Saccharobesus litoralis: one gene and its partner. Each later gene encodes a partner of the first gene's protein in a complex. Links are inferred from orthologs where the notes say so. Each region holds a gene or a part of one and is shown on either strand. Other genes may lie near its edges. The genes, in order: C2869_RS14485 and C2869_RS08995.

Evidence for each region.
Region 2: the proteins of C2869_RS14485 (region 1) and C2869_RS08995 are in contact, whole or in part, in a solved structure (PDB 2HI7), measured with the Escherichia coli proteins. The link is inferred for Saccharobesus litoralis from one-to-one orthologs.

The regions. Positions count from the first base shown.
Region 1 is NZ_CP026604.1:3,993,308-3,996,397, forward strand. The notes cover bases 217-2,974. They hold C2869_RS14485 (disulfide bond formation protein B), read right to left. Parts: upstream 1,975-2,974; coding sequence 1,459-1,974; downstream 217-1,458. Other genes in these bases: C2869_RS14480 (response regulator), read right to left, coding at 217-1,313; nhaB (sodium/proton antiporter NhaB), read right to left, coding at 2,031-2,974. Also shown: more of C2869_RS14480, read right to left, coding at 1-216; more of nhaB, read right to left, coding at 2,975-3,090. UniProt on the Escherichia coli protein: Required for disulfide bond formation in some periplasmic proteins such as PhoA or OmpA. Acts by oxidizing the DsbA protein.
Region 2 is NZ_CP026604.1:2,550,094-2,553,361, reverse strand. The notes cover bases 29-2,964. They hold C2869_RS08995 (thiol:disulfide interchange protein DsbA/DsbL), read right to left. Parts: upstream 1,836-2,964; coding sequence 1,221-1,835; downstream 29-1,220. Other genes in these bases: ccoG (cytochrome c oxidase accessory protein CcoG), read right to left, coding at 2,945-2,964; C2869_RS08990 (serine/threonine protein kinase), read right to left, coding at 1,888-2,904; C2869_RS09000 (DUF523 domain-containing protein), read right to left, coding at 743-1,207; C2869_RS09005 (MJ1255/VC2487 family glycosyltransferase), read left to right, coding at 29-641. In the rest of the region: more of C2869_RS09005, read left to right, coding at 1-28; more of ccoG, read right to left, coding at 2,965-3,268. UniProt on the Escherichia coli protein: Required for disulfide bond formation in some periplasmic proteins such as PhoA or OmpA. Acts by transferring its disulfide bond to other proteins and is reduced in the process. DsbA is reoxidized by DsbB. Required for pilus biogenesis.

The DNA of each region.
Region 1 (3,090 bases):
TGCGCTTCTTGTTTTAAATATTGCTCCATGACTTTTTGGCTTACTTCATTACCAAAGTTAGTTTCACCAATGTTTTCCAATAATTCTAAGGCTGCATCTTTGTGGCCTAGCTCATGAAATGCTTTTGCTTTGTCTATATCGTCTTCAATATTTTGCGATTGTGAATTGCCATATAGTGCACTTTGAATTAATTGCTGAGCTTGAGCTTGCTCATTTTTTAAATAGTGTATACGCGCTTTTGTGACGTTAATTTTTTCTTTAGCTAACTTTGCATTAGGAAATTCTTTTTTTATTTCTTCAATGTACTTTTCAGATTGCCTAAGGATAGGCGCGGATTCTTCTTCTGATAGCGTTAACGCGTAGTCTACACCGGCACGAGCCACAGTTAGGTAGAGATCAGGCGAATCGTGGATTGAGCGTTTACCGTATTTAGCTATGTTTTTCGCAGTTTCAAATTGGGCGTTATGGTCGTGGATTAAACGAGCAAGGTTTAAAACGTTTTTATGTCTGTCAATATTACGCGGCGATAATTCAGCTGCTTGATTAAAGTCAGCATACGCTTTCTCAAAGTCATCATTATGTAGGTGAAATTGGCCAAGTAAATCTAGCGCAGCTAAGCGACTCTCTGGTCGTTCAACCAAGCGGGTAAGGATGGCTTCAGCTGTTTCATTTTTATCTAAGGCTAACAGCGCTTTGACTAGCCCAACTTGTGCCCAGGCAAAACGATACTTTTCTAAAATAGAGTGATAATAACGCTCAGCTTCTTCGTAGGCTTCCATTGCTAATAAGGTGTCGCCTTTAATTCGCACTAAAAACGGCGCAAGCTTTGCTAATTTTGGATTCTCAAGGTGATTATCTATGAGCTGGATCGCTTTATTGTACTTTTTGCTTTCGATAGCCCGATACACAGACTTTAGTTTATCTTTACGGCTTAAAACGCGTTCTAAACGAATTTTAAGCTCTTTTGCGGTAAACGGCTTAACTAAAAAGTCATCGGGTTGAAGTTCTACCACACTATTAACCAGTGCTGGGCTAGTTTCGGCACTGACGAAAATAAACGTTGTAGTAGGGCGTATATACCCTTTGACTTTCATTTCTTCGAATAGGTGAAAACCATCGCGATCGCGACTTAAATTAAACGAGCATAAAATAATGCTGAAGTTTTGTTCTTGGCAAAGCTGTAAAGCATGTTTGGCACTTTCTGCAATTTTTATGTGCTTATAGCCTAAGCTTTCTAACGATTTTTTGAGAAAGTTTTGCGCAAGGGCCTGATCATCAATAATTAGAATTTCAGCACTATTGATTAAATCCATTCTCATCGTTGTCTATATACCCAAAAGCCAGTGTTAACCATGTAATAAGTTTAACGAAATATCGTTGTTACGCCAAAAAATTGCTGTGGTAAGCCAAAGATATAATAAAGCAGGTTTTACGCCAAGTTTTTTAATTTAGCCATAATTAAAGTCGACGTGTTTTTAGCAATCGATAACTAAAAACGCCAATGAAAGCTAAACCGTAAATAAAGTATATAACTCGCATCCATTCGGGCATAGAAAGGCTAAATAGCTGCCAATTAACATCGCCGCACATACCGCGCACTTCAAACACACTAGGCAACCATTCATGCAATGGCATCCAATTAGGAAAATTAGGAATCGATTCGCACACTGCAAACAATGGGTTTACATCCCGTTGCATGTAAATGTGGTCATTGGCAATAATTAGAGCCCATACTAAGCACACCCAAAAGCATACATAACTGATTAACCTAAGCGGTAAAGCTTTGGGGTTAATTAACGCGGGTATGGCTGATAATGCAATACCTAGTACTGCTACTCGGGTATATACGCATTTGACACAAGGTTCATAGCCAAGTCCGTATTGAAATATTAACGCAACTATTTCAAGCCCTAAAGCAGACGCAAATACTAGGAACCAAATAAATCGATTTTCTACATTAATTAAATTTTGCATAATTCGTATACAAAAACGCCGAGCGTTACCTCGGCGTTTATTCACTTTATGATTGACTAATGATGCCCAACATCACTGGTATTTTCAAGACCAGGAACATGATGTTGAATTAGCCCAGATTGGTATAGTGCATCTGTCGCTTCAGGCAACCATAACCAAGTTGCCAATAAGCCCACTACGGTTAAGACAATAGTATATGGTAGAGCCATGACAACCATACGGCCATAGGATAAGCGGACTAATGGGGCTAGCGTACTCGTTAACAAAAATAAGAATGCAGCTTGACCATTTGGCGTAGCAACACTGGGTAAATTAGTCCCTGTATTAATAGATACAGCAAGTAAGTCGAATTGGTCGCGCGTAATTTGCCCTTGAGCAAGTGCATTTTTAACTTCTGTAATATACACAGATCCAACAAACACATTGTCACTCACCATAGACAATAAACCATTAGCAATATAAAACATGGTTAATTGAGTTTTACCTTCGAAACTTAATACCCAATCGATGACAGGTAAAAATAACTGTTGCTGAATGATGACGGCAACGATGGCAAAAAAGACACAAAGTAGCGCGGTAAAGGGTAATGCTTCTTCAAAAGCATGGCCAATTTGGTGTTCTTCGGTAATACCGCAAAAACTAGTAGCGAATATAATGATAGTTAAACCAATCAAGCCAACTTCAGCTAAATGTAATGCTAAGCCAACGACTAACCAAACCGCAATTATTCCTTGTATCGCTAGCTTTGCTTTTTCGCGAGTTGTGCGCTTTGCATCTTCTTGACGATCAAAGTCGCTTAGAATTCGGTGTACAGATTCTGGCAATTTAGACCCGTAGCCAAAGATTTTAATTTTTTCGACAAGAATACAGGTTAACAATCCTGCTATTAACACAGGAACGGTAACAGGTGCCATGCGGATCGCAAATTCAATAAAGTCCCATCCAGCTTTATCTGCAATGATTAAGTTTTGTGGTTCGCCGACACGAGTCATTACACCGCCAAGTGCTGAGCCTACACCAGCATGCATTAATAAACTACGTAAGAATGCACGGAATTCATTTAGTTCATTACGTGTAATCGGTTCAAAATGTCCGTCGTCATTGTGGTTATGACTA
Region 2 (3,268 bases), 1.4 Mb from region 1 along the record:
TTGCTCCATCAGATATTCAACTGGGTGTGCATTGGTATCACTTTGGCTACAACATTATTCCACCTTTCATTGAACCCATGGCAGAAAGCGAGCTGCTCAATAGTAGTTCACGACGCATATTAGTCTATTTGCCATTTGAATCATTAGAATTTGTCACGTCCATATTAACCGGTTTAAGTGACTACGAATTTTGTTGCTACCACCCAGATGCTGAACATTTGGAGTTGGACAACATCATTTTTAAACCTTTGTCACGTGAGACCTTTAAATACGACTTAGCAACAGCCAAAGCCGTGATCGCTAACGCCGGTTTTGAATTATCCAGTGAGTGCATTACTTACGGAAAACAGCTGTTACTCAAACCTTTATCTGGGCAATTTGAGCAAAGCAGTAACGCCCATACGCTAGCGTTACTTGGCCTAGCCGACGTCATTGATGATCTTGATATGGATGCAATCGAGTCTTGGCTGCAAAAAAGCTACTCTGGTAAGGTTCGCTTTCCAAGCAACCCACAACCTTTCGCCGAATGGATATTAAAAGGTGAATGGGACAATATTCAGCCTTTAAAAGATAAACTATGGTCACAAGTGGATTTTCCACAAGCTGTGTCTGATCATTTAGCCCGTATAAAAGCCGCTTAGGGTAAAAAAAAGCCCGCTACTACTTGTGCAGTATCGGGCAAAGACAACATGGAGACAACTAAGTACACATAAAACAACAAAGTTAAAAGGTATGACTTCAGTCATTTCATTAAGTTCATTTCTAACATCAATTGTTGTAAATTTTCTTCACTAAAGACTTTAATGCCGTGTTGACTAAGCAGTTTTGCAGTTAATCCTTTACCCGCTATTTTAACCGCGGAAAAATTGCCGTCGTAAATCCAGTTGCTACCACACGAAGGGCTACTTTCTTTAAGAATGGCAAATTGGATCGCGTTTTGCTGACAAAGTTTTAATGCAAGCTCAGCACCTAGTTGAAATTGCGCGCTGACATCGCCTCCTCGTTGCGTTTTTACCGAGCCATCAGGCTGTATTTCTGCTGCCGGTCTAGGCGTAGGTAAACCACCCGCACACTCTGGGCAAAAGGGAATGATAAGATTACGTTGCTGTAAGGTTTCAAGAAAAGGATGATGAACTGGCTTGGCCTGCCCATCATAGCGTACAGGCTGACCAAGCAAACAGGCACTAACAAGTACCTTAGATGTCATTTATTTTAATGTTTTATTTTAGTGTCGTAAGGTGATTAACCAGCGCAATATAATCTGTTTCTGATTTTAATTCTTTCGAAATCACTTTGTATTTACCGTTAACAATCACTGTTGGCACACTGCGAATATTCATTTTCTTCTGCGCTTGTTTCATTTGTTGAACTTGGCCAACCACCATAAAGTTATTGATAGCGCCTTCAAACTTTTTAGGTTCAACACCCGCATCTAAGAAAATACCACGCACTGTCGTTTCAGTTAAAATCGCTCGACCTTTACCAATGACATGAATAGCATTAAACAGTTTAGGAATGACTTTGTCTTCCACTTTAAGTAACTCAGCCGCGATCATAGCTTTAGTCAACAAATCGGCTTTTTCAGGGCCTCTAACAAAGTCAACATGACTCTTTTTAAATTTAACTCCAGGCTTAAGACTTTTCTTTAACGAGCCAATTAACGGTTCGAATTGAAAACAGTGACCGCAATAGAAAGAGAAAAACTCAGTGACTTCTGGCGTTTTAGTAGCTGGAAAATCTAAGACTTCGTAATGTTTACCTTCTTGAAAAGTGTCAGCGCAAGCTTGCAATGGCAAGAAAATAGCAACAATAAAGGCAAGAGCAATTTTTTTCATTTTATATCCTGTGTTATAAGCATTTAGCTTGTTATATGCCTAGAGTAATTAATTACATGCCTGACAGCAAGCGGATTGGTTTTTCGTTTAACTCAGCGTATTGTTCTTTTAACGCGAGTATTTGCTGTTCCCAGTATTTTGCCTCTTGAAACCAAGCAAAATTACGCGGAAAAGCTGGGTCTTGCCAACGATTGGCGATCCACCCCATGTAATGCACCATGCGTAAAGCTCTCAGCGGTTCAATCAGTTTGAGTTCACTGACATCAAAGTCACAAAACTCTTCATAGCCGCCAATCATGGTATCCAATTGTAATTCTTGCTGTTGGCGGTCACCCGACAGCATCATCCATAAATCTTGAACTGCGGGCCCGGTTCGCGCGTCATCTAAATCGACAAAATGCGGACCATCGTCTGTCCATAAAATATTGCCGGCATGGCAATCACCGTGCAAGCTTAACGCACGATTAGTTTGAGGTTGATAAAGACCTTGTGCTTTTTCTATCACCATATCTAAAATGGTAAAGAAAGACGTTTCTAATTGTGGCGGGATCATCTGCGAATCAACAATGTGTTGCTTGGCTGTATGCAAATATACCTGACTATTAATTTCCGGTCGGTACTTAAAGTCAAAAGCCTGCCCCACCATATGAATACGACCAATAAAACGCCCCATCCATTCAAGGTGATCTAAATTATCATTTTCAAAGGCGCGACCACCGCGGCAAGGGTATATAGCAAATCGGTGGCCTTGGTAGTGATGTAAACTCTGGTTATTGAATTGCAATGGCGCAATAATCGGTACTTCTGCGTCTTGCAGTGCAAAAGCAAAATCATGCTCTTCTTGTATTTGTTGGTCAGTCCAGCGTAGTGGCCGGTAAAACTTAACCACATACTTTTGCTCTCGCAAGGCATCAAACGTTAAGCCTCTAAACTGGTATACCCGATTTTCATAACTATTCAGCGCCAGTAAACCTGACTCGACACGCAAATCAATCGACTCTATCGCATCTAAAATCAAGTCCGGTGATAAGGAACCAAACGCAAATTCGGTGGGATCTTGAGTATTCACTTAAACCTCGCAAGCTAAACTGAACACCCAAGCGCGCAGATTAGCGTTTAACAAATCGACTTTCTTGCGTCATGCTAACACGTTCACCATCAGAAAAGTTAGCGGTGACCACAAAATCAAAGGCGGTAATTTGCTGATCTAAATCGTAAGGATCGGCAATCAAACTAATCGGTAGCACGGCAACGTCTCCGCCTTTGATTTGAATTTGCTTGTCTCCCTTCCATTTAGCATTGGGCAGATTAGCCGTTGTCACACTAAAAGTTGCCGTTAATTGCGACTTATTAAGTAATTTAAGCGTGTAGGCATTTTCCATTTCGCCAGTAAATAGCTCTTTATACAAACGCCCTCTATCTCGAATAATATC